3 regions of the Sphingobacterium sp. E70 genome follow, and region 3 is predicted to be linked to each of the others. Evidence: riboswitches for the same ligand, from Rfam matches in the RefSeq annotation. Region 3 holds a riboswitch; each other region holds the start of a gene.
The links. Region 3 has a riboswitch for S-adenosylmethionine ahead of KUH03_RS15825 (hypothetical protein). Riboswitches for the same ligand answer to the same signal wherever they lie in the genome.
Positions count from the first base shown of each region.

Region 1: it holds a riboswitch for S-adenosylmethionine, as region 3 does, so the genes downstream of both, KUH03_RS29675 (5-oxoprolinase) here and KUH03_RS15825 (hypothetical protein) in region 3, are expected to answer to the same signal.
Region 2: it holds a riboswitch for S-adenosylmethionine, as region 3 does, so the genes downstream of both, KUH03_RS22850 (methylenetetrahydrofolate reductase) here and KUH03_RS15825 (hypothetical protein) in region 3, are expected to answer to the same signal.

Region 1 is NZ_CP079104.1:4,215,571-4,225,829, forward strand. Features, by position in the region: gene KUH03_RS29645 (hypothetical protein) at 1-185, shown strand, start outside; gene KUH03_RS29650 (hypothetical protein) at 217-393, shown strand; gene KUH03_RS29655 (sialate O-acetylesterase) at 351-1,592, shown strand; partial or broken gene KUH03_RS29660 (glycoside hydrolase N-terminal domain-containing protein) at 1,744-2,372, shown strand; partial or broken gene KUH03_RS49325 (hypothetical protein) at 2,540-3,831, shown strand; gene KUH03_RS49330 (hypothetical protein) at 3,834-4,166, shown strand; gene KUH03_RS29675 (5-oxoprolinase) at 4,107-4,373, opposite strand; SAM-I-IV-variant riboswitch at 4,441-4,534, opposite strand; partial or broken gene KUH03_RS29680 (DUF3050 domain-containing protein) at 4,744-5,505, shown strand; gene KUH03_RS29685 (M56/M15 family metallopeptidase) at 5,730-6,779, opposite strand; gene KUH03_RS29690 (hypothetical protein) at 6,776-7,033, opposite strand; gene KUH03_RS29695 (BlaI/MecI/CopY family transcriptional regulator) at 7,026-7,238, opposite strand; gene KUH03_RS49335 (BlaI/MecI/CopY family transcriptional regulator) at 7,135-7,365, opposite strand; gene KUH03_RS29700 (serine hydrolase) at 7,500-7,937, opposite strand; gene KUH03_RS29705 (serine hydrolase domain-containing protein) at 7,996-8,466, opposite strand; gene KUH03_RS29710 (hypothetical protein) at 8,448-8,789, opposite strand; gene KUH03_RS29715 (TolC family protein) at 9,034-9,510, shown strand; gene KUH03_RS29720 (TolC family protein) at 9,432-10,055, shown strand; gene KUH03_RS29725 (TolC family protein) at 10,094-10,259, shown strand, end outside.
Region 2 is NZ_CP079104.1:3,222,831-3,233,089, forward strand. Features, by position in the region: gene KUH03_RS22805 (hypothetical protein) at 1-169, opposite strand, end outside; gene KUH03_RS22810 (UvrD-helicase domain-containing protein) at 135-677, opposite strand; gene KUH03_RS22815 (hypothetical protein) at 1,007-1,435, shown strand; gene KUH03_RS22820 (hypothetical protein) at 1,557-1,709, shown strand; partial or broken gene KUH03_RS48985 (30S ribosomal protein S16) at 1,786-2,302, shown strand; gene KUH03_RS22835 (ribosome maturation factor RimM) at 2,641-2,937, shown strand; gene KUH03_RS22840 (hypothetical protein) at 3,325-3,654, shown strand; gene KUH03_RS22845 (hypothetical protein) at 3,680-4,174, shown strand; SAM riboswitch class I at 4,276-4,377, shown strand; partial or broken gene KUH03_RS22850 (methylenetetrahydrofolate reductase) at 4,449-5,398, shown strand; gene KUH03_RS22855 (DUF2723 domain-containing protein) at 5,706-6,569, shown strand; gene KUH03_RS22860 (hypothetical protein) at 6,584-7,243, shown strand; gene KUH03_RS22865 (hypothetical protein) at 7,234-7,794, shown strand; gene KUH03_RS22870 (hypothetical protein) at 7,779-8,726, shown strand; partial or broken gene KUH03_RS22875 (glutamine--tRNA ligase/YqeY domain fusion protein) at 8,781-10,259, opposite strand, start outside.
Region 3 is NZ_CP079104.1:2,209,529-2,219,787, reverse strand. Features, by position in the region: gene KUH03_RS15825 (hypothetical protein) at 1-805, opposite strand, end outside; SAM riboswitch class I at 1,017-1,120, opposite strand; partial or broken gene KUH03_RS15820 (response regulator transcription factor) at 1,271-1,957, opposite strand; gene KUH03_RS15815 (sensor histidine kinase KdpD) at 2,011-2,796, opposite strand; gene KUH03_RS15810 (hypothetical protein) at 2,939-3,076, opposite strand; gene KUH03_RS15805 (hypothetical protein) at 3,191-3,835, opposite strand; gene KUH03_RS15800 (hypothetical protein) at 4,053-4,367, shown strand; partial or broken gene pyk (pyruvate kinase) at 4,425-5,854, opposite strand; gene KUH03_RS15790 (IPExxxVDY family protein) at 5,982-6,179, opposite strand; gene KUH03_RS15785 (IPExxxVDY family protein) at 6,146-6,475, opposite strand; gene KUH03_RS15780 (acyl carrier protein) at 6,762-7,001, shown strand; partial or broken gene fabF (beta-ketoacyl-ACP synthase II) at 7,025-8,283, shown strand; partial or broken gene rnc (ribonuclease III) at 8,361-9,100, shown strand; partial or broken gene hisS (histidine--tRNA ligase) at 9,156-10,259, shown strand, end outside.

The sequences.
Region 1 (10,259 bases), 2.0 Mb from region 3:
GTAAGATCAATAACTTCGGGCAGGAAATCAAAGCAGCCAACTTCCCCAATATTCGCATTTTGCAGATTCCAAAAGCAACGGCCAATCAACCTAGTACAGCAGTTAAGGTTGAGTCTGGTGGATGGAATCCTGTAACGCCACAAAGTATTCCAGAGTTTTCGGCGACGGCCTTTTTTTGCACGTGAGATCTACGAGAAAACAGGAATCCCCATCGGTTTGATCCATTCTTCCTGGGGCGGAACAATTATTGAAGCCTGGATGAGCCGAGAGGCACTTACACCGTTTTCAATCTATACGGCGGCCATCGAAAAATCCAACGCCCAGATGCACAGGAAGTCTATGCGAAGGATTTGGCAGAATGGAATCGCGTCGCCGAACAGCAGGATCAGGTGAAGACAGCAACGCAGGGCGAGTGGTTTGCGCCACAATTGGATAAAAGTACCTGGTCTACGATTACAATTCCCAGCTTTTTTGACCAAAACCTGTTTCCGGGTATGGACGGTGTCGTTTATTTTGGCAAAGACGTTGCGCTGCCGGCACATTGGCAGGGTAAACCCCTCAAGTTGATTTTGGGAGCGATAGACGATAATGATATCACCTATGTCAATGGCACAAAGGTGGGCGAAACTGTCGGTTACAACCAGATTCGGAAATATACTGTGCCTGCAGCGGCAAACAATGGTGGCCTGTTGCATATTGCCGTTCGGGTATTTGATGGCGCTGGAGACGGAGGAATATATGGCGGTACAGAACAGCCACGACTGGAAGGACCGAATGGGGAGCAGATTTCTCTCGTTGGAGACTGGAAATGCAAAGTAGGTTATGATCTGACTAAGCTGCCCGCAAAGCCTAACGCGATGGAGGGCCCCAATAGACCGACTGTACTCTACAATGCTATGGTTAAACCTTTTGTGGATCTTAAAATAAAAGGAGCTATTTGGTATCAGGGAGAAAGTAATGCTGATTCAAAAGATGCACCTTACGAGCAACTGTTGCCAGCGCTGATTCAGGGCTGGCGCCAACAGTGGAACAACGAAAAGATGCCTTTTTATTTTGTGCAATTGGCAAATTATAAGGAGAAGAAGTCGGCACCGCAATCTTCTTCCTGGGCGAGATTACGAGAGGCGCAGCGGCAAACGCTCAAACTGCCTTACACAGGTATGGCTGTTATTGCTGATATCGGTGATGTAGTGGATATTCATCCAAAAAATAAACAGGATGTCGGTAGAAGGCTAGGCTGGATTGCAACAGCGCAGCTTTATGGAAAGAAGATCCCTTATTCGGGGCCTGTTCTCGAACATTGGATCACAAAGGGAACAGAGATGCAGCTCAGCTTTAACCCCATGGGCAAAAAACTGGTGTTGAAAGATGCGGATAAACTGAAAGGTAGTTTTACCATTGCTGGCGCAGATCAGGTCTTTTACCCCGCTGAGGTCAAACAGGTGGGAAATAAGCTGATCGTATCTGCCAAAGAAGTGCTGTCGCCGGTGGCAGTGCGTTACGGCTGGGCCGATAACCCGGACCTGACTTTGTATAATGATGCTGGGATCGCCGGATCTCCTTTTCGGACAGATGACTGGACAAAAAACTAAGGGGACATGAATAGATCATCAAAAATAAACCTTCGGAAAGGTAAGTTACTTTACACGCTAATGGTTTTCTTTTTTTTCGGGCAAGTTATTTGGGCAGGAGCAGGGGAGCAAACTCTGGTATCAGCAGCCGGCAAAGCAATGGGAGGAGACCTTGCCCCTAGGTAACGGAAAGATCGGTATGATGCCCGACGGTGGCTTAATAAATGAACATATTGTACTCAACGATATTACACTATGGTCGGGAAGCCCTCAGGATGCCAATAATTATGAAGCCAGTAGGTACTTGGATAGCATTCGAAACCTGATCAAAAACGGGAAAAATGACCTCGCTCAGGGATTGATTGACCAACATTTCATCTGCAAAGGCCCGGGATCGGGTGGTAAGCAATGGGGCTGTTATCAAGTTCTTGGCAATTTGACGCTTGCATTTGATGGAAAAACAGCTCTTGCTGCGGTACAAAACTATCGCCGCGAGCTGGATATTGAAAAGGCTCTGGTAAAAACGAGCTATGAGCTCAAAGGCGTAAAATATAACCGGGAATATTGGACAAGCTTTGCAGACGATGTGGGTATTATTCGTCTACAGAGTAGCAAAAAGGGCAGATAAACCTAGCAATCAAGATCGACCGTCCCGAAAGGGCGACTGCTACGACCAAAGATGGCGAGCTCATTTTGATGGGACAATTGGATAATGGTGTGGACGGTAAAGGTATGCAGTTTAAAACACGTGTCCGGGCGCAAGTTAAAGGTGGAAAACAGCTTGTACAAGGGCAATCTATTGTCATTCAACAGGCTGACGAAGTACTGATTTATGTGGCGACAGATACCGATTTTAAAGGCAAGGATTTTGAGCGTACAACAACCGAAACTTTAACAAAGGCTTTAAAAAATCCTATGCCAAGCTATATGCCGAACATCTACAAAACTATTCAACAAAGTTCAACCGTTTGTCGCTCAGTCTTGGCCGCTCGAAAGATAATTTACCGACCGACCAACGTTTGCTGGCTTTCGGTAAAGAACCGGATCAGGATCCGGGGCTGGCAGCCTTATTTTATCAGTATGGTCGCTACCTTAGTATTAGCAGTACGCGTTTAGGTCTGCTGCCACCGAATTTACAAGGGCTATGGGCAAATCAGATTCAGACACCCTGGAATGGGGATTATCACCTGGATATCAATGTGCAAATGAACCATTGGCACCTGGGAGCGGCCAATTTGGGTGAACTCAATGAACCGTTGGTGAGTCTTGTGGAAGGCCTTATGGCGCCAGGAGCAAAGACCGCGAAAGCGTACTATAACGCACCGGGCTGGGTGGCTCATGTGATCACCAACGTGTGGGGCTATACCGAGCCGGGGAATCCGCTTCTTGGGGCATTGCCAATGCAGGCTCGGGCTGGCTGTGCAATAATCTGTGGGAACATTACCTTTATAGCGAAGATATGGACTATCTGCGACGGATATACCCAATACTCTATGGCGCGGCACAGTTTTACGCCAGCGCCCTGACTGAATACCCCGGTAAAGGTTGGTTGTTGACTTCGCCATCGGTATCTCCCGAAAATTCCTTTAAGCTTCCTAATGGCCACCAGGCAAACGTCACGATGGGACCAACGATAGATAATCAGATCGTACGCGAATTATTTGAAAATGTCATCCATGCGGCAGCATTATTAGGCAAACAATCGGATCCTTTTTTAACGAATGTTTCAGCGCAATTGAAACGCTTAGCACCGGCAGTGCAGCTAGCCAAAGATGGCCGTATCATGGAATGGATCGAAGATTATGAAGAAGTTGATCCGCAGCATCGGCATATCTCGCATTTGTATGGTTTGTATCCAGGCTATCTGATCCGTTATGACGAACATCCAGACTGGCAGCTAGCCGCTAAAAAGAGTCTGAATGTACGAGGAGATGATGGGCCGAGCTGGGCCATTGCCCATAAACTACTGTTTTGGACCAGATTGCATGAAGGCGAGCGTGCCTATAAATTATTTCGGCAGCTGATGACACCACGTGTCGATACACATATCAATTATGGCGCTGGGGGCGGTGTTTATGCAAATTTGTTAACTGCCGGGCCACCTTTCCAGATTGATGGTAATTTTGGTGGAGCAGCTGGTATCGCTGAGATGCTGGTGCAGTCGCATAAGGACAGTGTGTATCTCCTGCCAGCAATCCCTGAAGCCTGGAAAAAGAAGGTCAGGTCAGGGGAATGCGCATCAAAGGAAATCATACCATAGACATGGAATGGAAAGATGGTAAAATACTGAATTATCAGATTTATTCACCCAAATCACAACAACTTCAGGTATGTATAGATCATAACTGGGTCGCCTATCATACAAAAAAAAATAAAAGGATCCCTAGTCTGCAATTTTTGCAGGCCGGGGATCCTTTTGTCTTAAAAATCTCATTGCATAAACATGTGTTATTCACAATTACATGTAAATATGAAAAACAGAAAAGACAAGACGGTAGTCGGTGCTTTTACGCTGAAAGTGCTATGACTGCTGTCTTAAGATTGCAATGGAATCAATACATTGTGTTCCAAACGTACAGGGACATGCTTCACTGAGGTAAAACCGTCTTCCTTGGAAATGATGTTGGATAGATCCAGTCCTCTTTTGGAGAAAGTACTGAGCAGCGCTGTCCGAAAGGTCGCTTTGGCCGAGCCCCAACCCTGTCCCAAGATTGTATCGTTATTGAGCTGTATTAGTTCGTCTGTGGAATAGTAGCTGAATTTTTCCAGTAAGTGTTGGTAAAGATTTGTTGTTGTAGCCATACAATTTAAAAATTTAAAGGATTAAACCATAAACTGTATCCAGATCTTGTTGGGGAAAATAACCGTTGTATAACGTTTATTTTGGTCGAAACCCGTATTAATTTACCACCGCGGTGTCTACACTCGGTTGGTATTGCATCATGCAATTCTGAATACTCTACAAATATAGTAGATTATTTTTAATATTAAAAATATTTTTGTTTTTTTGGTAATTGGGTGTGGATAAGAAGACTAAGGCCGGCAAAAGTGAGTTTGGGTTTTTGGCTGTGGTTTGGTTATGAAGTGGATAGCTTGCCCGATAATTTATCATGTTACTGTAATCTCGTCGAAAATACTTTAAAAAACAGAGATAAGACAATACTTTTGCGGCATGAATAGAATTGCGGAAATTAACGAATACATTGCTGCCGAACGCGAGGTATTATTGCAACACTCCTTGTATCCTAAAATCAAAACGATCAAGAATCTACGTTCTTTTACCGAAGGGCATGTGTACGCTGTATGGGATTTTATGTCTTTATTAAAAGCTTTGCAGATTAAATTGACCTGTACAACTTTGCCTTGGTTTGCAAGTGAGCATCCTTCGACACGCTATCTGATTAACGAAATTGTATTAGCGGAAGAATCCGACGAATATATTGATGGTCGCCGTTTGAGCCATTTTGAAATGTATCTGGACGCAATGAGTGAAATGGGGCAGACCTGCACCTGGTTAACAAGTTTATCGTGAACGCCAAGAAATCCAAAAGTATTTTTGATGCCATTGCATTGACAACCTTGGATAAAAGGATCAAAGATTTTCTGAATTTTACTTTCGAATTGATCGAAGAGGGGAGGTACATAAAATTGCTGCCGCTTTCACATTTGGTCGTGAGGATCTTATCCCGGGTATGTTTACCTCCATTTTGCAGGAGCTGAAAACCAACTTCCTGAATCGAGCTTAGATAATTTTATCTACTATTTCCAACGTCATATTGATTTGGACGGTGATGAGCATGGCCCTTTGGCAATGCAGATGATCAGCGATCTGGCCAAAGAGGATGATGAGAAGTGGGAAGAAATGAAAATAGTCAGTAAAGAGGCGCTTCAAAAGCGCATTGAACTCTGGAACGCAATAGAAGATTCCCTATAGGGAATCTTCTATTGTTTGGCTTCTTTGTAAAAAGAATTGATCTGATAATTTTACGGAAAACTATTCCGACAGAGACCTTTTTAGGGCTTGGGTAAAAGCGCTGATAAATTGTGGATCCAATGTGTTGGAAAAGGTATTCATATTCCCTAAGCTAACAATGAGCGCTGGTATTTTTGCTCCCCGTAAGATCGCATGATTATGGCTTTCAACCGGTTTCTGCGTGCTTAATCCTTGATTTTTAAATTTTGTGTGAGACGGAACGCAAGTTCTCGGCTTTGATCCTGTATCTTGGGTAGTTCAACAGCTTTTGGATACCGTAGGCCGATTGGCTGCTTGGCGTTTGAAGGATCAATGTCAAAATGAATTGAAATTAATGCGTCACCAGTAAAGGCCGCACGGTCTTTAAGCATCATAAATTCGTCTTTCGAATGGGTCAATACAACCTGAAAACCTTCTTTTTCAAGTTCATTTTGAATCATCTTACAAGCCTGTAAAGTGAGATCTTTCTCTTTGAGGCCCCTGCTGTTGGTGGCACCACTATCTTTGCCACCATGTCCCGGATCCAGAACAATGGTCTTTGCGCTATTTTTGACAGCGCTAGTAGTGGAGATCTTTTCTTTCGGAGGATCAATAAAAGAAAAAGAGACAATTAACACGAATATACAAGGAACAAACAGCAGATACTGATAACCTTTCGTGCGTGGTGATAGATTTCGCATCAACCTGTCGATGCGTTCTACCAGTTCATTTTGGTTTTTTAAAATTCTACTTTGCATATAATCTAATTGTTGATTTTGTTGTGTCATATTCAGCAGGAAGCTCGCATAATTGGTCTTTCCATAGTATTCAGCCACCGCTATATCGACCTGAAATTCATGTAGGCGATGCAGTTCTTTCCGAACCCAATAAATGGCGGGGTTTATCCAGAAGATGCAGCACATCAGCTCGATGTATAATTTGTCCCAGGCATGTCCTTTTAAAATATGCTGTGCCTCGTGGGCAAAGATGAGCTTGCCTTCGGGACTTTCAAGTGCGCTTTTATCCATAACGATATAATGAAAGATCGAACAATTATTGAAGCGATTAAACGGCGGGATTACTTTAATTCCCTGATGCTCCTGAAAATCCATCTTCTTTAAACAGCATACGAGCTTTAAGCTGCGATAAACTAATCGTGTCAGAAAGAAGATGGCGATCAATAAGTAAGCATAGGCGAGTATTTTTTTAAACTCCATTCGGTCCCATAGATTGAGCTGTTCTTCGGGTTCGATCAAAAAGGGACATTGGAATAACCCAACTGCTCTTGCGACTGTATTTCCTGATTTGAATTTGTTTTGGAATCGATTAATTTGACATAATCGGTCTTAAATTTAAGAAGAGGAACCAGCGCACAAAAGCTCACCAACGCAATAAGCAAAAGCCGGTTCCAACGAAAAAATGAAAGCTGCCGAAAAGCCAGGACAAAGAGCGAGACTAAAATAAGTAAACTGATATTGGCCTCTATGCTATAGGAAAATAGGTTATTCATCTTCTTTACTTTTATTGATAATTTCCTTGATTTTCTCGATGTCTGTTTCGCTGATTTTTTGTTCCTTGACAATGAATGATACCAGATTTTCGACAGAATCATCAAAATACTTGTTCATGACACGCGAAAAGAAAAACTTTCGGTATTGCATCTTGGAGATCAGCGGATAATATTGGTAAGTCTTTCCATAGGAATTGAAACCCACATACCCTTTTTTTCTCTAAAATCCGTACAATGGATGATATGGTATTATAAGGCGTTGTTTGTGTCGGATCCATATATTCAATAATATCTTTGACAAAAGCCTGCTTTAATTTCCATACAGCATGCATAACTTCTTCTTCTTTTTTGTTAATTCTTCCATAGTTATAAAGCTATAACTTATTTTTCAGTTAATCAACTTATTTTTCAGTTTTAAAACTGAAAAATAAGTTGATTAACTATAATGTATTGATTATTAGTGGTTTCATTTTTTTAATAGGTAGTCGGCCACCGCCTGATAAGCGGGTAGGGAGTATCCATCGTTGGCTGAATTAGATGCCAGGGGATGAGAGGCAAATCGGACGATAACCATTTCTGCTTTGGGATCGATATAGACGGTCTGTCCATGGACGCCACGTGCACAGAAGGCTCCATCGGCATTATGGCTTACCCACCACATGTTTTTATAACTCCACTGCTTTAGATTGGTATAACCGGCTTTTGCGAAAGCAGCCTGGCTTCCGCCAGAGCGGATGGATTCAATTACTTCCTTCGCGAGGATCTGTTTTCCGTTAAAATAACCCTTATTGCGCACCATCTCACCAAACATGGCCATGTCGCGGAGGTTGGTCGTGAGTCCTCCGCCCGCAAAGCATATTCCAGCACCATCAATCAGATAGTAGGCATCAAAATTGGTTCCCAAGGGCTGCCAAATTTTTCGGAAAGGACTTGTGACAAGGGCTTGTTTAATACCCGAGAAATTATCCAGCCCATAACGTCTGTATTGACTGTTTTATAGCCGAATGCGTCACCATGTTGACCTTTTTCTTAACCGTCTTTAAGTAATCAAAGTAGTTTGCCGGTTCATCAGGACTTCGTTGGAAGTGGAAGGGATCTCCTGCTCTGGAGAAGGCCCATATTTCTGCTTTGGGGTCAGCATAGTCCTCACTGAACTCCAGGCCTGTTGTCATGTCCAGTACCTGACGTATTGTTGCATCGCCAAAGGCGGAATGTGCAAGTTCGGGAATGTAATCCCGGCAGTATTTGTTTTCATCCAAAACGCCTTCAGCAATCAGTTGAGCAGCTAGCGTGCCGGTTAATGTTTTGCTGACGGACATAGCAGCATGCCTGCCATTCTGGGTCAATGCACCAAAATATTTTTCGTAGATAATACGCCCTTTATGAAGAATAAGGATACCATCAGTATAATTTTTTAAAGAGATTCCGCCCAACTGATAGACTTTTCATCTCCAAGAGGTTGAAAACTCAAAGCATCAATGGCGGAATCCTCAGCAGTGGAAAAAGAATAACGGTTGATGGGGTCGGAAGGGACGACTTTCGACGGAAAGAATTCACGCATATGGCAAACACTGTAACGCAATGCCGGAAACTTAAAAAATGTACCGTCCAATGCTGAAATAATTCGATCCTGTGGTGGCGGAAATCCCGTCATCCATCCCAGTTTGCTGGGATCAGAATCCACTGCGGATGGAAATTCTTGTGCCTGGCTCATTTGTATCAGAAGTAATGGAAGTAATAAGATAGCTTTTTTCATAATCAATCATAATCAATTTGGCATGTAAAAGATATAAGCGCGATAGCTACTGTGAATAGTATATAGGTATAATAAGCAAAGCGATCTTATTGTTTTCTTTCTTGCCTCTATTTTTGGCAGATTTCGATCTTTTATTTGAAATTGATCAAAAATGTCTTTTTTACATAACATATTGGCGTTTGTGAAGAAATTCATTTTCCAATTAGTGTCTAAGTTTGCAACGCAAAAAAATAACAGAAAGACATTGAACTTTTTTTCGCCGTATTGGGCAAAAGCAATGGGCACCATCGTGGTACTTGTATGCTCGGTTTTAGAAACGCAGGCCCAGGACTCGCTACGCACCTCACTCGCTGATCTGATCAGTAAGTCGTTGCAAAACAGTAAGTATATCGAACAGTCGCATTTGCAATTACAGGAAAAAGGAATAGCCCTGCGGCAGCAACGGATGGAATTGCTGCCGAAAATCGGTGTCAGGGCTTCTGCCAGTTATGCGAGCAATATGCCGGTCTACGATCAAGGTATATTTGCCAAACCATCACAACATGATGTTATTCATTACCTGTATGATACCGGACTCGATTTCTACCTGAACCTCTACAACGGCCATCGGGATCTTATGAAAATCGAATCAAAAAGCTCGAAATGGAACTGGCCAACATTGATTGGAAAAGTTCCACGGCACAGATCAAGCTGGAGATCTGTAACTTGTTTCTGGATCTAGATTTAGCCTATCGCAACAAATTACTGATCGAGCAGGATATCAACGATCAGCGGACACAATTGAAAGAGATCGAACACCGTTATACAGCCGGTGTTGTGCTGCATAGTGATGTCTTAAGGATTTCCCTCGAATTGTCCAAGCGTGAACTGCTTTTGATACAGATCGCTAATGATATCAAGATCATCAACCAAAAATTGCAGCTGATCGCCGATATACGACAAGAAATTATCCCGATGTGTGCCACGATGGAAAGTCATCCGCTGAACTATGCGGAAATCGTTGCTGTTGCCAAACAACAAGCTTTTGTACTGCTGAAATCCGAACAGGAAGTTGCGTTGAAAAAACTAAGTATCAAACAGGCGAAGTCAAACTACCTACCCGCACTAGGCCTGACCAATACATTTACTTTTGCGAATCCACAGGTATTTCTATATCCATATAATGGGAGCTGGTACAATTTAAATATAGTAGGACTTAAATTGAACATCCCAATATCCGCATTGTACCTCAATAAAAATATTGTCCGGGAGCTCAAGTCGCACTAAAGCGAGAGGAGGTCAAACACCATCATGAGGAGGAAGTGGTGGAAAATGAACTGTTGCAGGCTTATCTGGATTATAATCTAGCACTGGAACAACAGGCTGTCTGCCAAAAAAATCTAACGCTGGCCAAAGAAAATGCCCGTATTATAAAAAATAGGTATTTCAAGTCTTCGGCGCTGATTACGGATCTATTGGATGCAGATATGC
Region 2 (10,259 bases), 1.0 Mb from region 3:
GTTCGATTTCTTGATTCAGGAGGTTGAAAACTTCTCTTGGGTTTGCTGAATTAATATAGCTGTCAAATTCCTGGAAATTTTCAGAGAAAATAAGATTGGCTAGGCCCATCAATTGTTGTCGATAGTTCCAGTTTTCATTTTTGGCTATTTTTTTTTTTTTTCTCCGCATAGGCGATGATCCAATCAAGGAGATCGGGGCGTTCATCCAACAACTGATTGAGCATGACTGTCAATTCATTTTTGACTTTATTGACATTCATTTCTATCTTGTAGGCCGCATCGAGGTTGAGTTCGTATGTGAAAGCACGGATAACTTTTTGAGAAAAACCATCAATCGTACTGATGGTAAAATGACTGTAGTCGTGTAAGATCCGACGGTAGACACGGTAGGATTTCTCCTGGATCAAATAGCTTGTCCAATCGGGTTGTTGCTGCAGCAATAATTTTCTGAAATCTTCGATTTTGGGACTGGGATCGCCAATAGCTAGGCCGTGGAGCACAGAGAGTATGCGCTCTTTCATTTCTGCGGTGGCCTTGTTGGTAAACGTTACCGCCAATATCTCCTTATAGCTGTTTTCATTGGACAGCAATAATGTTAGATAATGTAGTGTCAGACTAAAGGTTTTTCCAGAACCGGCCGAAGCTTTGAGTATTTTTAATGGCGCAACAGATTTCATGGAATGAAGGTAGAAAGTAAAATGTAAATTGGCAAAAATGCCGAAGATTATTTTAATTGAGAAAATATACTTAATTTGCTTCTAATTTATTGACCAAATTATTGTTTTATGAAATATACAGTGGGTATCCTTGTATTATTATGTATTACCTTTAATTATTCTTGTAAAAAGATGGATCTGAAAAGGATAATAGTAGGCTTATCGAATTTAAAAATACAACCTTATCCGCTTCAAATGGCGCCGAAACTAGTTATCTACTTGAATATGATGACCAAGGGTGGGTAACAAAAGTAAATGAACAGCAGTTCCATTATGGGGCAAATGGGCGAGTGGATTATTCGCGTATTGCGCTTCAGGATAAAACGGGCGGAATTGAACGGGTGAAGATCGTGCGTTTAAGCTATCATTGGGACGAACAGAATCGTCTGAAGAGTGTATTTGTTGATAGTTTGTATAATAAGAGCGCACCGATTAAAGATGGAATAAACACTGTAGGCGCTGAATCGCTCATTAAAGATAAATTATTGACAAGCTATTCTTATACTTCGAACATGTCTGTACCCTCCAAAATTGTCTATCGGAAACTGGAAAAATTCTATGAACAAATTGGAGATGAGCAGGAGTTGACTTTTGCCTATAATGGCGATAATATCCAAAAACTGAAAAGCTTTCTATATTTCTCACCGCTTTTCAATAATCCCGGAGACCCTAAACTTGAATTCACGTTATTCTCTTTTTTCAATATTCTACGACGCTAAACCCTCTTTATCCTATTTATAAACAAATGGGGTTTAATCCGATTGATATTAATCAGGTGGTATCAAAAATTTAGAAAACGCTTTTTTCTCTGCCCTAATTCAGGGAAGGACCAATCAGGAAATGCAGCCGGATTGGACAAAGAAAACAGCTGTAAAAATTACCTTGGACGCTAGTGGCAAACCTACAGCAATGAATTATGTTGTTAAAGGGGATTTTGAAGGAGTTAAAGATGTCATTTTCAGCGAAGTTTTATTAAATTATGTCTATGAATAAAAAAAAATAACTATCTTTGCATCCCCTCTAGTATGAAGCTCGGGGATATGTTGAATACATAAAATAAAATTAAGAAATGGCAACTAAAATCAGATTGCAAAGACATGGTAAAAAAGGACGTCCTTTTACCACGTAGTCGTAGCGGATTCTCGCGCTCCACGTGATGGTAAATTCATCGAACGTATCGGTTCTTACAACCCAAACACAAATCCTGCAACTATTGTTTTGGATTTTGAAAAAGCTTTGGATTGGATGAATAAAGGTGCTCAACCTACTGACACAGCTCGTGCTATCCTTTCTTACAAAGGTGTTCTTTACAAAAACACTTACAAGGTGGTGTGAAAAAGGTGCTTTTGATGAAACTGCTGCTGAAGCTAAATTCACTGCTTGGACTGAAGCTAACGAAGCTAGAATCTCTGGTAAAAAGATGGTTTAGCTCAATCTAAAGCTGATGCTAAGAAAGCTGCTTTAGCTGCTGAAGCGAAGAAAAAGAAGAAAAAGCTGCTGCTGTAGCTGCTAAAAATGCTCCTGTAGCAGAAGAACCTGCCGCAGAAGAGACTGAAGCTCCTGCATCAGAAGAAACTGAAGGTTAATTCTTTCATAAAGTATTCGAGAAAGCCGACTCAATCTTGAGCCGGCTTTTTTAATAAAATAGTTTATGTGTTAAAATGTGATGCTGATTGCTCTAATTTAAAATAGAAGGCCGAGCATATTATCCTATCGCTATACAAAAAAGTGAAAATAAAACAGATGCTGTATATATAGTGGAAGCCGAAAGGAAAAGCATCTCAATACTAATATCCTAATACGCAATATTACAAAATGACTATCGATCAAAGTTTTTATATAGGCTATATCAGCAAAACGCGAGGTCTAAAAGGCGAGATGCAATTGTTTTTCGAATTTGAAGACTATGAGAGTTTGGATATAGATGTCGTCTTTTGGAGGTCAACAAAAACTTGTACCTTATTTTATCGATGCTATAAAACTGCAGAAAAATAGTACCGCCTACGTGACATTTGAAGATGTTGATCATATCGACAAGGCACAGGTGCTTGTTCACAAAAAGGTTTATCTACCCAATGATAAAATGCCAGAACGGGATCCCGATGATTTTAGATATACGGATTTAATCGGATTTTTGGTGATCGATGAAACCCATGGTGAACTGGGGAAATTACGGATGTACAGGAATTTCCACAGCAATTCGTCGCGACAGTTGATATGAATGGTAAAGAATTGATGTTCCCCTATCCGATGATTTAATCGTTGGCATAGATGGTGAAGAGGAGATTATTGAAGTAGAATTGCCTGAAGGACTAGTCGATCTTTATAAAGAATAAAAGTGGACGGACCTCTCGTAAATTATCCCTGATTGCAAATCGGGATTTACTTTAGAGCATCGTTCTTAATTCCCATAAATTTGAATGAAAAAGGTCTAAGTTCGTAAAGGAATTTAGACCTTTTTCGATTCAATAAGTTGAGGTTTTAAATCATATTTCGCTTCATCTGACAAAATTTTTGTTTTGGGACAGTCAGGGATCTCTTACTCTGATGGATTTTGTTTAAATTGGTACTGAATAATCAATATATTGACCACTATAAACGATCTGTCTTGAAACTATTACTGCTAATTATTTCAACGATATTCTTATCCTCTTGTGCTTTCTTTGGGAAGAACAAAGAATTTCCGATCGGAAATTATCAAGTTATTTGCGGTTATACCAATGACGGCTACCTAGAGGCCAAAGCTAAGGATCCGCTAAATATTGAACCTGATGCATATTGCGATCATCCGCTTCATTATCGTTCTTTTCTCTCCCTTCGGGATAAGGGACAATTTGTCCTTGCGATAGGTGATATCTTGCTCTATGGCAGATATAGATTTGAAGGGAATAAAATTGAATTGGTGGATGATAAAAGGGAACCATCTCTTTGGATATAATTCAAGTAAAAAGAATTTCATACAATTGAAAGGTGATTTCTCCCAATTCAATTCAGCCCATTTGCCAAATACGGAACGGTTGTTTCTCAATTTCGAATTAGACAAAACACCACTTCGCGAGCAGCCTAGTAAATTTGATAGTGTAGTCAATCTTTGGCGTAATATTCCGACAAGTGCTGAAAATGATCAAGAGGTAAAGGCCCGCGCATTAAACTTTTTAGATTATTCTATAGCATACTTTCAGCACATCTCAAATTCTGGCGTCCATAGTGATTATAAGATAGATGGGGTTGAATCTCCAATTACTTATGCGCAAAATGGCATTGTATTAAAACAATGGGAAGATGTTCCTGTCTCATGGAAAGAGCTGTTTTACAATGAGGAGAATGCATTGGTTGCCTATAAATATTTAATGGATGGGTTTAAGTATGGAGAGAAGGAGAAATATAGTGTCTCTGGCTTACTGCTGATCACATTCTATTTAAAGAATCTACGTAATTCTCTTTCAACTTTGAAATAATTTGTATGGGAAGATCTGGAAAAAGACAGCTTTGTTACTATAATTTATAGCTTTTCGAAAAAATGTTTTTGTTGTTTGATTTTTTAAGACGATATTAGCAACGCTTATAGAGAAAGGCCGAGGACTAGACCCAGTGAAGCCTTAGCAACCTGTATTGTTCAAGGTGCTAAATTCTACCCTGCTCCATGTGGGAAAGATAAGTTACATGCAGATAGACATATCCTCGACTTGTGCGTTTCGATGTAAGCCAACCCAAACTTAAAACAGTTTTTTAATGAAGATTATCGACCATATCCAGAATGCTAAAGGAAAACATTGTTTTCTTTTGAGCTATTGCCTCCTGCAAAGGGACAGGGCATCCAAAGTATTTTTAAGACAATGGATGAACTGATGGAATTTAAACCGCCCTTTATTGATGTAACCTATCATCGGGAAGATTATATCTATAAGGAACATGCAAGCGGGCTGTTGGAACGTGTATCTTATCGTAAGCGACCAGGAACGGTGGCGATCTGTGCTGCGATCATGAATAAGTATAAAGTGGACGCAGTGCCCCATCTGATATGTGGTGGCTTTACCAAAGAGGAAACTGAAAATGCCTTGATCGACTTAAATTTCTTGGGTATCGATAACGTATTGGTATTACGAGGTGATGCACGCAAAGGAGATGCTGATTTTATTCCAAGTGAAGGCGGACATGCTTTTGCAACGGATCTATTGCAACAGGTAACGGATATGAATAAAGGAAAGTATCTTCACGAAGATATTATCACATCTGAAAAAACCGATTTTTGTATCGGTGTCGCAGGATATCCGGAGAAGCATTTTGAATCTCCTAATTTCAATACTGATTTTAAATATCTGAAGCAAAAAGTGGATATGGGTGCTGAGTTTATTGTAACTCAGATGTTCTTTAACGTGGAGAAATATAAGGAATTTGTGACCAAATGCCGGGACAATGGAATCCATGTGCCTATCATTCCGGGACTCAAACCATTGACGACCAAAAAGCAACTGGTTACTTTGCCAAGAATTTTCCACCTGGATATTCCTGAGGAATTGAGTGATGCTGTCGCAGCATGTAAAACCAATGCTGATGTAAGGCAAGTAGGTGAAGAATGGCTTGTGCAACAATGTCAGGAGCTGATAAAATTTGGTGCTCCAGTATTGCACTTTTATACCATGAGTAATCCTGGGCCAACGAAAAGATTGTCGAGAAGTTAGCCTAAAAAATACAAGAGGAGCGAGGAAAACCCCTCGCTTTTTTATTACTTCTATCGACGGTATACTGCTTTGTACTTGTGAATTGAATCCTCTTTTATTCCATGGCCATATGCAGCTTTTGAGATGAAGTTTGCCATTACCCCTGCTTTCAAAACCAGCATTTCTCTTTTCACTATAGAAGTGCTCTCTTTCAAAAAATATTTTTGTTAAACAGTAGTGTTAAATAGTGTTAATTAACATTTTTAAATCGAGATAACTATTTAATTTGAGGTACTAAAAGGAACTAAGATATAGACCAATTGTCCTTATGACGTATAATAAATTAAACTCGCTATTTGGTTTGGCCTGTGGCCTCATTGCTACTGTTGTCTACATTGCTACTGTTGAAAAGACCGTGAGCTGGTGGGATTGTGGTGAATTTATCGCCTGCGCGTACAAACTTGAGGTGGCACATCAACCTGGTGCCCCGCTATTTCTACTTATTCAGAATGTTTTTTCCAATCTGGCTTTCGGTAATACAGGGCAAGTCGCTTACTGGATGAATATTGGTTCGGCAGTCTGTAGTGGTCTGACGGTGACATTTTTGTTTTGGACAATTACAGCGATTGCCCGGAAGATTTTAAAGAAGCCACAGCAATCTGCTTTTTCTTACTATTTACAGATCTTTGGAGCGGGTGCAGTGGGGGCTATGGCCTTTAGTTTCAGTGATACCTTCTGGTATTCGGCCGTAGAATCCGAAGTGTATGCGATGTCCTCACTTTGTACTGCGGTGGTTTTCTGGGCGATTTTTAAATGGGAGGCGCGTGCGGACCAGGACGGAAGTGATCGCTGGCTGATTTTTATCGCTTTTGTCATGGGGCTTTCAATTGGAGTCCACCTATTAAATCTTTTGGCTATTCCGGCTATAGCCATGGTGGTGTATTTTAAAAGGACTTCAGAAATTAATTTTAAAGGCATTATAAAGGCATTTCTATTAGGAATATTAGTTCTTGCAGCAATCCTTTGGGGTGTTATTCAGTGGCTGATCGGTTTTGCTTCCAAAATAGATCTATTGTTTGTGAATTCTTTTGGACTGGGATTTGGTACAGGAATTCTTTTCCTATGCTTGCTTTTTGGTGTCACAATTGTATATGGTCTTTTTATTCCCATAGAAAACGCAAGTATACATTAAATACAGCTTTATTGGTGTTTTGCTTTATTCTGTTTGGTTATAGTTCCTATACCATGGTGCTGATCCGTGGAAAGGCAAATCCATCCTTAAATAACAATGCGCCAGATAATGTCTTTTCGTTTTTAGGTTACTTAGGGCGAGAACAGTATACGCGGGAACCTCTGGTTAAAGGACCATACTATGATTCAAAGGCTGTGGATGTTCAAAGCAAAACCAGTTATCGGAAAGATGAATCCAATTATACAGCATTTACACAGGTTGATAAGTATGCATTTGATCGTGAAACATTTTTTCCACGTATCTATAGCCAGGATGAAAATCATCAAGCCTACTATAGAAGTTATCTCAAGTTAAAAGAGGGCGAAAGACCACAGTTCTCCGATAACTTTAAGTTTTTCTTTAATTTTCAATTGGGGGAAATGTATGCACGTTACTTCTTATGGAATTTTGTTGGCAGGCAGAATGACAAGCAAGGCTATGGATCCTATACGGAGGGGAATTGGCTCTCTGGAGTGAAAACGCTGGATAATTGGCGCCTTGGTGGGCAACATCATCTTTCGGAGTCACAGCAACATGATCCAAGCCGAAACACGTATTTTTTCTTGCCTTTGTTATTAGGGATAGCTGGAGCGATCTGGATGTACAAAACAATAAACCCTATACTTTGGTATTGACCTTGCTGTTTGTTTTTACGGGTATAGCGATTGTTGTATATCTCAATCAGACACCACTGCAACCCCGTGAACGTGATTATGCTTATGCCGGATCTTTTTATGCTTTTGCGATCTGGATCGGACTGGGTACAATTGCACTCATGCGCTTTTTTAAACGGTTTCTCAGTAATCGCTATGCCATGGCTACGGGGTTATCTTTTGCGCTGTTGGGTGGGCCAATTATTCTGGCGCATCAGAATTGGGATGATCATAATCGTTCTGAGAAATCCTTGGCTCGGGATGTGGCCCGTAATTACCTAGAAACCTGTGCACCAAATGCAATCTTGTTTACCTATGGTGATCACGATACTTTTCCATTATGGTATCTGCAGGAAGTAGAAGGAGTTCGTCCAGATGTACGGATTGTTGTGCTGAGTTATTTAACGGGAGATTGGTATATGCAGCAGGCCAAGAAAGCAACTTATAAAGCTGCAGGACTTCCGATTGCGATTCCTGCGGAAAAAACAAAAAGGGTATTCGTGATTATATCCCTTTTGTGGATAGACAGTTGAATGAAGCCGTGGATATCCAGCAGTTATTGCAGTTTGTTACTTCTGATGACCCTGATTATAAAGTACAGTTGAATTCGGGAAATCTGGAGAATTATTTTCCGACTAAGAAGGTCAAATTGGCCATTAACAAAGCCGAGATTTTGAAAAAGAATGCTGTGCCCGCTTATTTCCAGAATGCCGTCGTTTCAACAATGGAATGGGAAATCCCCGCTGACCACTTATCCCGATCGGATCTGACTTTGTTGTCCCTCCTTGAAAATAATCATTGGGATCGACCGATCTATTTTTCGAATATGCTCCCTAGTGATATTAAGTTGGGCTTGGACAAATACCTTGTCAACGAGGGCTTCGCTTCAAGGTTGATGCCCGTTGCTGCGACCAGTGAACAGCAGGCGCCTGCTGGCGAGATGGCAGCTTTGGTCAATGTGGAAGCCTTATATGATAATATCATGCATAAATACAATTGGGGGAATACCAAGAATGCAAAATATTTAGATACCGATTCCTTTCGCTTCTCAAGTATGTATGCACGGGATATTTTTGGAAAGACAGCACGGTTGCTATTGGAAAAAGGACAGCTTAAACAAGCTGGAGAAGTGGCCAAGAAAGCATACGACCAATTGCCTGATCGTGTATATGCGATGTCGGATGCGATTAATTATGTAGATATCATTGATAGCCTATATCGTTCCGGACAGGGATACCTGGCTGGAAATGTAGTCGATCGAAATTTGGACTATGTTTCACAAAATATGGAATATCTACATCAGCTGGTATTGGATAAGAAAAATTTAGGTTTTGAATGGAACGATATGCAGCTAGCACTTGACTCGGTCGATCGTTATCGAGATATCCTATTGGAGGCAAATGATACTAAGCGGTTGGCACGTGTCGAGGGACTTAGAAACAGTATCAGCAATGGTATGGTATAGAATAAAAAAAAAAGGTCGGAATTGTTTCCGACCTTTTTTTATGTAATCGTTTACTTATCCATTTTTCTTCACTTCTTTTCCCCAAGAATCTTTCAACGTAACTGTACGGTTAAAGACCAGGTGTTCTGGAGTAGAATGTGTGTCTAATGTAAAATACCTAAACGGATGAATTGATACCCTTTTCCAGGAGTAGCAGTAGCCAGATCGGGCTCGATATAGGCACGTTCAATCACATGCAAACTTTCAGGATTGATGGAATCTTTAAAGTTTTCAGCTGCCGCAGGGTTTTCATCATTGAACAACCTGTCGTATAATCTTACTTCAGCTTCCTTAGCATGAGGAACAGAAATCCAATGGATTGTTCCTTTTACTTTTAATCCGGAAGTATCTTCACCTGATTTGGAATTAGGCACGTAGGTACAATGTACTTCTGTTACCTTTCCATTTTCATCTTTGACGAAATCGTTGCAGATAACGATATAAGCGTGTTTTAGACGAACGGAAAGTCCTGGGCCGAGACGGAAGAATTTTTTTGGAGCATCTTCCATAAAATCTTCACGTTCTATCCAAAGTTCTTTGGAAAAAGGTATGATCCGAGCACCTTCACCCCTTCAACTTCAGGGTTATTCTCGCCGACTAAATCTTCCACTTGACCATCCGGATAGTTTGTGATCACTAATTTGATCGGATCAAGGACAGCCATTCTACGCCAGGCAGTTTTGTTGAGATCCTCCCGGATGCAAAACTCCAGTAGACTGACGTCGATCATATTTTCGCGTTTTTGAACTCCGATCTTTTCACAGAAGTTGCGAATACTTGCCGGTGTATATCCTCTTCTCCTCAAGCCGGAGATCGTTGGCATACGAGGGTCATCCCAGCTTTCAACAAATTTATCATTGACCAATTGCAATAATTTACGCTTGCTCATGACCGTATATGTCATGTTTAAGCGTGCAAATTCATATTGCTTGGATGGGAAAATTTCCAGTTTATCGATACACCAGTCATAAAGAGGACGGTGTGGGATAAATTCAAGGGTACAGATCGAATGGGTGATTTTCTCAATTGAATCCGATTGTCCGTGTGCAAAATCATACATTGGGTAGATGCACCATTGATTGCCTGTCCGGTGATGGTGGGCATGCTTGATGCGGTATAACAAAGGATCACGCAGGTGCATATTTGGACTAGCCAAATCTATTTTTGCACGGAGCACTTTCTCGCCATCCTTATATTTCCCAGCTCTCATATCTGCGAATAGGGTCAGATTTTCGTCTATAGATCGGGCGCGGTAAGGTGTCGGAACACCTGGTTCTGTAGGCGTACCTTTTGCTGCTGCAATTTCTTCCGCTGTACTATCGTCCACGTATGCTAAACCCTTTTTATGAGTTCAACAGCGTAGCTGTAAAGTGTTTCAAAATAATCCGAAGTATATAGTTCTTCTGCCCACTGGAATGCTAGCCATTGAATATCTTTCTTGATACTTTCAACATACTCGGTATCCTCAGTCACAGGGTTAGTGTCATCAAAACG
Region 3 (10,259 bases):
TGATTTTAACCAATGATTTTTCGTAATCGTTTTTCCAGATGTTACGGCCTTCAACAATACCTAAAGATAATGTCAATGAAGCTGGAACTTTAGCCAAAACGGTATCCAATTGGTTTTCTCCACGTACTAAATCCAAGTGTAATGCATGGATCGGTAAGTTAACCGCGATATCTTCGTTGTCTTTTAAAGCTTCGAAGTAAGTTGTCGCGATCAATTTGATGTTTTTGGCAGCAGCAGCCAATTTCTCGAACGTAGGTTGGTATAATGCTTTTACTTTTGCATCTAAATCCAAAGCCAAGAAAGGCTCGTCGATCTGAACATATTGTGCACCAGCTTCTGCCAATTTAGACAAGATTTGCTCATATACAGGAACTAATTTGTCCAATAGGTCGATACGGTCGAAACCAGCTTCTTTTTCTTTACCGATCAAAAGGTAAGTGATTGGGCCTAATAAAACAGGTTTTGTCTCAATACCCAATGATTTTGCCTCGTTGTATTCATTTAAGAATTTCTCAGAAGTCAATTTGAACTCTTGATCTTTTGTGAATTCAGGAACCATATAGTGGTAGTTGGTATCTAACCACTTGGTCATTTCCATTGCAGTAACATCGATTCCTTCTTGTTGGAAACCGCGTGCCATTGCAAAATATAAGTCTAAGCTGTAGTTGTTGTCTACTTTATTCAATAAAGAATGGTAACGAGCAGGAATTGCACCAACGGTAAGGGTTAAATCCAATACTTGATCGTAAAAAGAGAAGTCGTTGGAAGGGATCAAATCTATTCCAGCATCTTTTGTGTTTTCCAATTGCCTTCACGAATTTTTTTGCTGTGTCCAATAATTCCTCAACAGAAGATTTTTTAGCCCAATAGGCCTCATTGGCTTTTTCAATTCGCGGAACGCGCCCACACGAGGGTAACCTAAATTGTTAGTCAATAACATAATAATGTTTTTAATATTTCTTTTCAACTATATTTCTTGCTAGAGAGAGAAGGACACACTAGAATTCGGTGACTTCGGCTTATCATTCCCATATCAAGTAGGGTAGAATTTAGCACCTTGTCAAGGGACAGGTTGCTAAGGCTTCATCGGGTCTATTCCCTCTGCCTTTCTCTATAAGCGATGCTAAGTTAGAACATTTCTTTTGATATGCAAATTTTTTATAAAAGTGCACCTATTTTTTTATTCTACTAAGGATAGAAATGTTTTATTTCTTTCTTTTCATTGGAAAGGAGGGTGAAATCACGCATTGGTATCTCACCCTCTATGCCTTTAACTCACCAGGAGTTTGTAACCTTTACCGTGGACATTGACGATTTCAACCTTGCTGTCTTCTCTTAGGTATTTACGAAGTTTACTCAGGAATACGTCCATACTTCTACCTGTGAAGTAATTGTCGTCATGCCATATTTTTAATAAAGCTTCTTCCCGGGTCAATACATCATTCTTTTTTAAACAAAGTAGGCGAAGCAATTCAGCCTCTTTTGTCGATAGTTTTTGCATTTGACCCTTGTAGGAAATCTGCTGACTCGTATAATCGAAGAAGTAATCTCCAATTTCAAACTTATCTGCAACTACTTCATCCTCTTTATCTCTGACACTCCGTTTCAATAAAGCATTTATCCGAAGAAGTAATTCCTCAACACGGAAAGGTTTTGTGATGTAATCATCGCCACCCAATTCAAACGCTTCTGTCTTGTCCTCCATCATGCCTTTTGCAGTGGCGAAGATAATCGGTACGGTGCTATTTGTTTTTCTGATCTCACGGCCCACGGTAAAACCGTCTTTTTTGGCATCATGACATCGAAAATGCATAAATCATAATCATTTTTTTGAACTGAGAAACGGCTTCATCCCCGTCAATACAGAGCGTAACGTCAAATTTTCCCTTTAATTCGAGATAGTCCTTTAAAAGATCCCCAAATTGGGATCATCCTCTGCTAATAATATCTTTTGCATAATGAATCTATTAATTTTCACTAATGTTCCCTGAATATACAAAAAAGAACGTGTTATTTTTTTACGGGCAAAATTACTTCAAAGGTTGTGCCCTTATCTTTCTCACTTTTTACGGTGATTCTTCCATTGAGTCTTCTCAAAATATCCTGAACATAACTTAAGCCCAGACCAAAACCTTTAACGTTGTGTACATTTCCGGTGGGGATACGATAAAATTGATCGAATATCTTTTGGAGGTGATCTCTGCTCATACCAATTCCGTTGTCGGCGATGGTGATAACAATGTTATCGCCAATATTTTTGGAACTGATATTGACATGTAGATCTCCTTTACTATACTTAATCGCATTGTCCATTAGGTTGTAAAATACATTGGAGAAATGCAGTTCATCCCCAACAACAATATCTTTTGTTGCCGCGAGATCGACACTGAATTTTCCGCCGATATTCTGCATCCGAAGCTGCATACTGTCTGTGACAGCGGCTACGAGGTCATTGATATGCACATCTTCGCGATCGAGTTTCAGTGTTTCTTTCTCCAGTTTTGCTAAGTCTAATACGCGTTCGATATGATTCCCGAGGCGAACATTCTCATCGTAGATGATATTGGCCAATTTCTGCACGCGTTTGTGGTCCGCATTGATATCAGGATCCTTAAGTGATTCACTGGCGATCATGATCGTGGCCACAGGAGTTTTAAACTCATGGGTCATATTATTGATGAAGTCAGTTTTCATCTCAGATACCTTCTTTTGTCTAAAGATAATGATGAGTGTATAGGCAAAACATCCGACCAATAGAAACAAAAGTGTGAGCATAGGAAGTAGCAAGTAGCTCATATTGTCTGCTATGATCGCTTTTTTGTTCGGGAAGTATATGGTCAGCTTCCTGGGGCAGCACCAACATCACCTTTAAATAACGCTGTAGAATACTTTGTGGTATTTATGGGATTATTTAGTTCGGCCTCATTGAGAATATTATTTAGCAAAATATTGCTGGTGCTCCATATCTGATATTAAAAGGTGCTTTGATGTCACGATGGATCAATTCTTCTTTTAGGAGTTCCTGAACAATAATAATATTCAACCGATCCTTAAGCGGTCTTTTCGCCAGCTCCATTCCGATAGCGACATCTTCGATGTAGTCCGCCTTTTACCACCAAGCATGGCGACAGAGTCGTAAACATTGAAGCCATAGCCTGCATTTTTTTCGACAGTTTATTTAATTTGGTTTCTAGCTCAAAAATTCGTTTAGATAGTTTTGGATTAGATCTTGGGGGAGAGCTACGATACTCTTTCCAAGTAATCGCTTGAAATCATCAATATGGACAATTAAAAACCGTGTACTGTCATCTTTGGCTTCAATTCGTGGAATTGTTTTTGTTGCTGAAACGATAACGTCTTCTTGATAATATAGCCCATTTGTGGGAGTCTTGACAATGTTGATTTCAACCAAATCCTGATATTGTGTTCTTTTAACATAAGTTTCGTAAAACCAGTTTTCAATGTTAATAATATTTGGATAGGTTGCTTTTAATCTATCTTCTTCTAATTTATATTTTTGATAGATCTGCTCCAGTTTGCCTCTTAGATTCTCAATTTGAGTTTGAAGCTGGAGCTGCTCGGTCAATTGTTGTTGCTTTGCCTGCTCCTGTTTGGATTTTTCGATATTACGCTCCTGTTGTACTTTCGCGAAATCGACAACTTCACGTCGCTCGAGTTTTCCGGCAACAGCAGTAAGTGCAGCATTGACCGACTCGTCAAAGAGCTGTGACTTTTGACGGTAGGAATCTCTCAGGAAATAGAATTGCATAGCCAATACGCCGATTAGTGCCAAAGACATTAGTCCAATGATTAATACAATACTATTTTTCTTCATGAAATTATGTTTTGCAAATATATATTTTCAATAGCATCAGGAGCTCATTACATCCTGTGATTCTAAGCCATTCCCACATCCCATCTGCTGCTTTACTTGAATTGTTACAAATATAAAGATGCTAACTTGTTTTGGAGTTGTTTTAACAATGTTTAACAGCAATTGCTTTAAATCTTGGTTATGTTGTTGTAAATTAGAAGTTAAAATAGATTATGTTATGAAAACTTATGTATTATCATTGGCATTATCTTTTACAGTCGGGATTGCTTTCGGTCAGATCAAACTAAAAGAGCATCGTCCGTTACTGCAGGATAAACAATCCAAGATGCCAGTCCTTGGATTAGATACCACATCGGCTAAGTATAATATGCCTGTTCAGAAATTCAAAAAGTTGGATGGTCTGGCACCTATGCCGGGAACAGAAAAATCGCCCAAGAAAAGGAAATCACAACAGGATACATTGCGGTTTAGGCTGTTGGAAGATAGTTTGAAAGTAAAAGATTTCAAATTAAAGATTGACTCCTATACCTAAGAAATAAAAAGAAAGGCATTCTCACGATGAGAATGCCTTTCTTTATGATCCTATTTCTTACAACTGAGAAACACGGATTGTATTTGTTTTACCTTTTTCAATTAACGGAGTTGATGCTGTATTGATGATAATTGATCCCGGTTTAACATAGTTGTTTTTACAATAAATCTATTGACATCATGGATCGAGCCATCTGTGCTCTCAAATTTGTCGTAGATAAATGTTTTTACACCCCAAAGCAAACTCAATTGTTTCAATAGTTTCTGTGTGCCTGTGAATACCAAGATATCTACATTCGGTCTATAACTTGTAATTTCAAATGCTGTTGCTCCAGAGGAAGTCAACACAGCGATTGCTGAAGCATTTGTTTTTGAGCAAGATAAACTGAAGAAGCGCAAATCGCGTCTGGAATAAGTGTTCCATCGTGGATTTCACTAACTTTCTCATTATAATAAGGATAAGAAGTTTGTTCCACGTGGATAATAATCTTACTCATCGTTTCGATTACAATCTCAGGAATTCACCCACAGAAGTCTCACCACTTAACATCACTGCATCTGCACCATCCAATACTGAATTGGCTACATCGTTTACTTCAGCACGAGTAGGACGAGGTGTTGTAATCATGCTCTCTAGCATTTGCGTAGCAATAATTACAGGTTTTGAAAGGTCTCTACATTTTTGGACAATGATCTTCTGAAGTCCTGGTACCTCTTCCATTGGAAGTTCAACACCCAAGTCACCACGAGCAACCATGACAGCGTCGGTAGCTTCGATGATTGCATCAATGTTTTCGATTGCTTCAGGTTTTCTACTTTCGCGATCACACGTGCATGGCTTCCTTTTGCAGCAATGATTTCTTTACATTGTGCAATATCTTCTGCCGAACGAACGAATGACATCGCGATCCAGTCAGCTCCGTGATCCAATGCAAAGTTTAAGTTATCTAAATCTTCTTCAGTCAATGAAGGGATAGATACTTTGGTGTTTGGTAAGTTTACGCCTTTACGTGAAGTAAGGACGCCACCATGTACCACTTCACAAGTAACAGTGTCTTTATGGTTGGTCTCTAAAACACGAAGTTGAAGTTTTCCGTCATCAAGTAATATGATTTCGTTGGCTTCAACATCGTTTGGAAAGTTTTCGTATGTAATGTAGATTCTGTTTTCATCTCCAATGAGTTCATGAGTGGTAATTTCAACTTTTGAACCATTTACGAGAACAGCACCACCTTCTTTCATTTTTCCGATCCGAATCTTGGGACCTTGTAAGTCAGCTAAGATGGCAACATTGAATCCGGTTTCATTATTTATTGCATTTATAGTTTCGATTACCTTAAGGTGATCTGCCTGGCTGCCATGAGAGAAATTCAACCGACACACATCAACCCCTTTGGCAATCATGTTGGTCAAAACTTGTTTGTCTGCCGAAGCAGGGCCTAATGTTGCGACAATTTTAGTCCTTTTTGAACTTTTTCCATCTGTTATTTTGTATTTTTAATGTTCTTCATTTATGACAACAAACGGCAAGCCGTATTGTTGTCTTTTGTCAAAACTAAATCGAATTAATTTAGATTTACAGTTAGGTGTATTTGCTACACTAACCTACAGTCTGCTAAAATATGAGATTTTCTTTAGATTTCAATATTTTTGGTGATATTTCTTTTGCAATGACCACTTCCGGTAATTTGCTGATCCTTTTGATTATATGTTCAACATCGTCTTCGCAGATGTAATTTTTGATGATGACAAAGAAATCAAAATGGGGGTTTTCGGGAATTAAAAAGGTTCCCTCAATACTTTTATTGTTAATAAGAAAATATTCTGTGTCGGAATCCGGACTGAGATAATGAAAAGCAGTGAAGTGATAGCTGATTTTTTCTTTACGTCAAAGATGATATGATATTCAAGCTCTTCTTCTGATTTATTTTTCGGGCGACCGTCATGGTCGTATTTGCTCTCCTTGCCTCTGGAAAAATCTAGGTTTGTCATTTTGTTGATAAAATGGCAGAGGCGGTAATCTTTAAGCGGACAGGTGATGGCGAGTAGGGTGAAATCTAACTCTTCATCCATATCCATATCTAACCTTGCTACTAACTTATTGACCACTTTTTCCTAAAATATATGTCCTTATGCTAACGAAGGTACTAATAATTTTAAGGTGGGAATATACTTTTTGTGTAAAATTTGAGTTAATTAGCTGAGTGTTTGGAATACAAAATAATTTTTGTTATACTTGAACTAAGTTAATATAGAGTGGGTTAGCTAGTATAAGACGCGAATAAGTTCGGTCGCCTAACATGGTGACTTTCATCTAAATATCAATTTAGGTTTGAATTTTGATGAAATTTATTTTTCTTTGCACAGATTTATTAAACAATTAAACTATAAAATCATGTCAGATATCGCTTCAAGAGTAAAAGCAATTATCGTTGAAAAATTAGGTGTAGACGAAAACGAAGTAACACCAGAAGCTTCATTCACTAATGATTTAGGTGCTGATTCACTTGACACTGTTGAGTTGATCATGGAGTTTGAAAAAGAATTCAACGTTGCTATTCCTGATGATCAAGCAGAGACTATTGGTACTGTTGGTCAAGCAATCGCTTATTTAGAAAAAACGTTAACTAACTAATTTAATTAGGCTAATCGTAATAAATGGAGCTTAAAAGAGTAGTAGTAACAGGATTAGGCGCCCTTACACCAATTGGTAATACCGTCTCAGAATACTGGGAGGCGTTAATAAATGGTGTAAGCGGAGCTGCTCCTATTACGCATTTTGATGCGTCAAAATTCAAAACTCAGTTTGCGTGTGAGGTAAAGGGGTTTGATCCACATGATTTCATGGATCGTAAGGAAGCTCGTAAAGTCGATCCTTTTGTACAGTATGCAATTGCGTCTACTGATGAGGCAATTAAAGATGCTGGCTTAGATTTTGAAAAATTAGATACAAATCGTATCGGAGTAATATGGGGCTCAGGAATTGGAGGTCTGACAACTTTTACAGAAGAAGTTGCCAACTTTGCAAAGGGAGATGGAACGCCACGTTTCAATCCTTTCTTTATTCCAAAGATGCTCGTTGATATAGCTCCAGGACATATTTCAATGCGTCATGGCCTTCGCGGTCCTAACTTTTCAGCAGTATCGGCTTGTGCCTCTGCTACCAATGCAATGATTGATGCTTTCAACTATATTCGTATGGGCAAAGCAGATGTGATTGTTACCGGTGGATCAGAAGCTACAGTCAATGAAGCTGGAATTGGTGGATTTAACGCTATGCATGCTTTGTCAACAAGAAATGATGATCCCAAAACAGCTTCCCGTCCTTTTGATAAAGACAGAGATGGTTTTGTTTCGGGTGAAGGTTCAGGTGCCTTGATCTTAGAAAGCTTAGAGCATGCCTTAGCACGTGGTGCAAAAATCTATGCAGAGATTGCAGGTGGTGGAATGAGTGCAGATGCACACCATATCACAGCTTCGCATCCAGAAGGATTGGGCGCTAAACTGGCAATGACAATGGCTGTCAATGATGCGGAGATGGATTTTTCAGATATTGATTACATCAATGTTCATGGAACATCTACACCGGTCGGCGATATCAGTGAAACAAAGGCTATTGTTGACCTGTTTGGTGAACACGCATATAAATTGAATATCAGTTCAACTAAATCAATGACTGGACACCTTTTGGGTGCTGCAGGGCTATAGAAACTATCGCTTCGATCTTGGCTGTGCAAAATGATATTGTCCCACCGACAATCAATCACTTCACAGATGATCCAGAAATTGATAATAAATTGAATTTTACTTTCAACAAGGCGCAAAAACGTACAGTGAATGCGGCGTTGAGTAATACATTTGGATTCGGTGGACACAATGCTACCGTGATTGTAAAAAATATAAAGCTTAATGTTTGATCCTTCAAACATGGTTTGGTAATATGAGCTAGCGACAGGTTCTTTAATTAGAACTTGTCGCCTTATTTTTAGATGAGATGCCTTTTTCAAGGATATACAAGTTATATATTTCGCCGGATCGGGAATATGTTAAGAAACTAAAAAACCTACTAGGTTTTGTTCCCGGAATGTGCATTTGTACAAGATGGCATTTAGACATAAGTCTGTTGCAGTAACAATCAAAGAAGGAGCTAAGAACAGTAATGAACGCCTGGAGTTCTTGGGTGATGCTGTTTTAGGTTCTGTCGTTGCCGAATTGTTGTTCAAGAAATATCCGTATAAAGACGAAGGTTTCCTAACTGAGATGCGTTCCAAAATCGTGAGTCGTGCAAACCTGAACCAACTTTCCAGAAAATTAGGATTCAACGAAATGATACAGTTCGATGCCCGAATGATCAGTTTTCCGAACAAACAAGGATCGTTGTTAGGAGATGCATTTGAAGCGCTAATTGGTGCCGTGTATCTGGACAAAGGCTATGTGTTCACAAAAAGCTTTCTCCTAAACCGTATTATTAAACCACATGTTGATATCCAACTGCTGGAGCAGACTGAGACTAATTTCAAAAGTCGATTGATCGAATGGTGTCAGCATACCGGAAAAGAAATCCTATTTCAACAAACGGATAATCCAGAGGGTGAATCTTCGAAGATGTTTAGTGTCGAAGCTGTTGTAGATGGTGTTGTGTGTGGTCTGGGACGCGATTTTAATAAAAAATCGGCCGAAAAATTAGCAGCGGAAAAAGCCTGCGAATTTCTCAAGATTCTGGAAGTAGAATAAAGGATTTTTATTCTTTAATTTATTTAGTCCCCGCTAAATATTAACTTTGCCGGATATGGCAACAGTAAAACCTTCTTTGGCGAAAGGAACCCGTGATTTTTCGCCTTCCGAAATGATCAAACGTAATTATATTTTTGACACATTGAAAGCTGTGTTTAAAAATATGGTTACAATGAAATACAGACGCCTTCATTTGAGAATTTAACAACCTTAACAGGTAAGTACGGTGATGAAGGTGATAAATTGATCTTTAAGATCCTTAATTCCGGAGACTATTTGACAAAAGCTCCAGATAGTCTACTACAAGATAAAAATTCGAATAAGCTAATTCCTCATATTTCTGAAAAAGCACTAAGATATGATTTGACAGTGCCTTTTGCACGTTACGTTGTGATGCATCAAAATGATATCTCCTTACCATTTAAGCGTTTTCAGGTACAACCAGTCTGGCGTGCGGATCGTCCGCAAAGAGGGCGTTACCGTGAATTTTACCAATGTGATGTTGATGTGGTGGGATCAGAAAGCTTGCTGAATGAAGCTGAATTTATTCTGATTTATCAAGAGGCCTTCGAACGTTTTGGATTGAAAGATTTTAATATTAAAATCAACAACCGGAAGATCCTTTCTGGTATCGCCGAAATTATCGGAAAGCCAGAACTTATTGTCGATATGACTGTCGCCATTGATAAGTTGGATAAAATCGGGTTGGATGGAGTCAATAAAGAATTGTTGGAAAGAGGTTTTACCGAAGCCGATCTAAATCTTTTGAAACCGATTATCTTATTGGAAGGTTCAAATGGGGAGAAACTGGCATCGCTAAAATCTATCTTGGCAGATTCTTCCATTGGTTTAACCGGTATTGCAGAGATTGAAGAGGTCTTTGATTATATTACCAAGTTGAGCGGGGATACGGAGTTATTGAACCGTATTATTGATCTGGATATTACATTGGCGCGAGGTCTCAATTATTATACAGGCTGTATTTTCGAGGTAAAGACAAATGAAGTAGCTATGGGAAGTATTGGAGGCGGTGGCCGCTATGATGACCTTACAGGAATGTTCGGATTGAAGGATCTGACAGGAGTGGGTGTCTCATTCGGTGCTGACCGTATATACGATGTATTGGAAGAATTGAACCTATTCCCAGCAAATAAAGCGG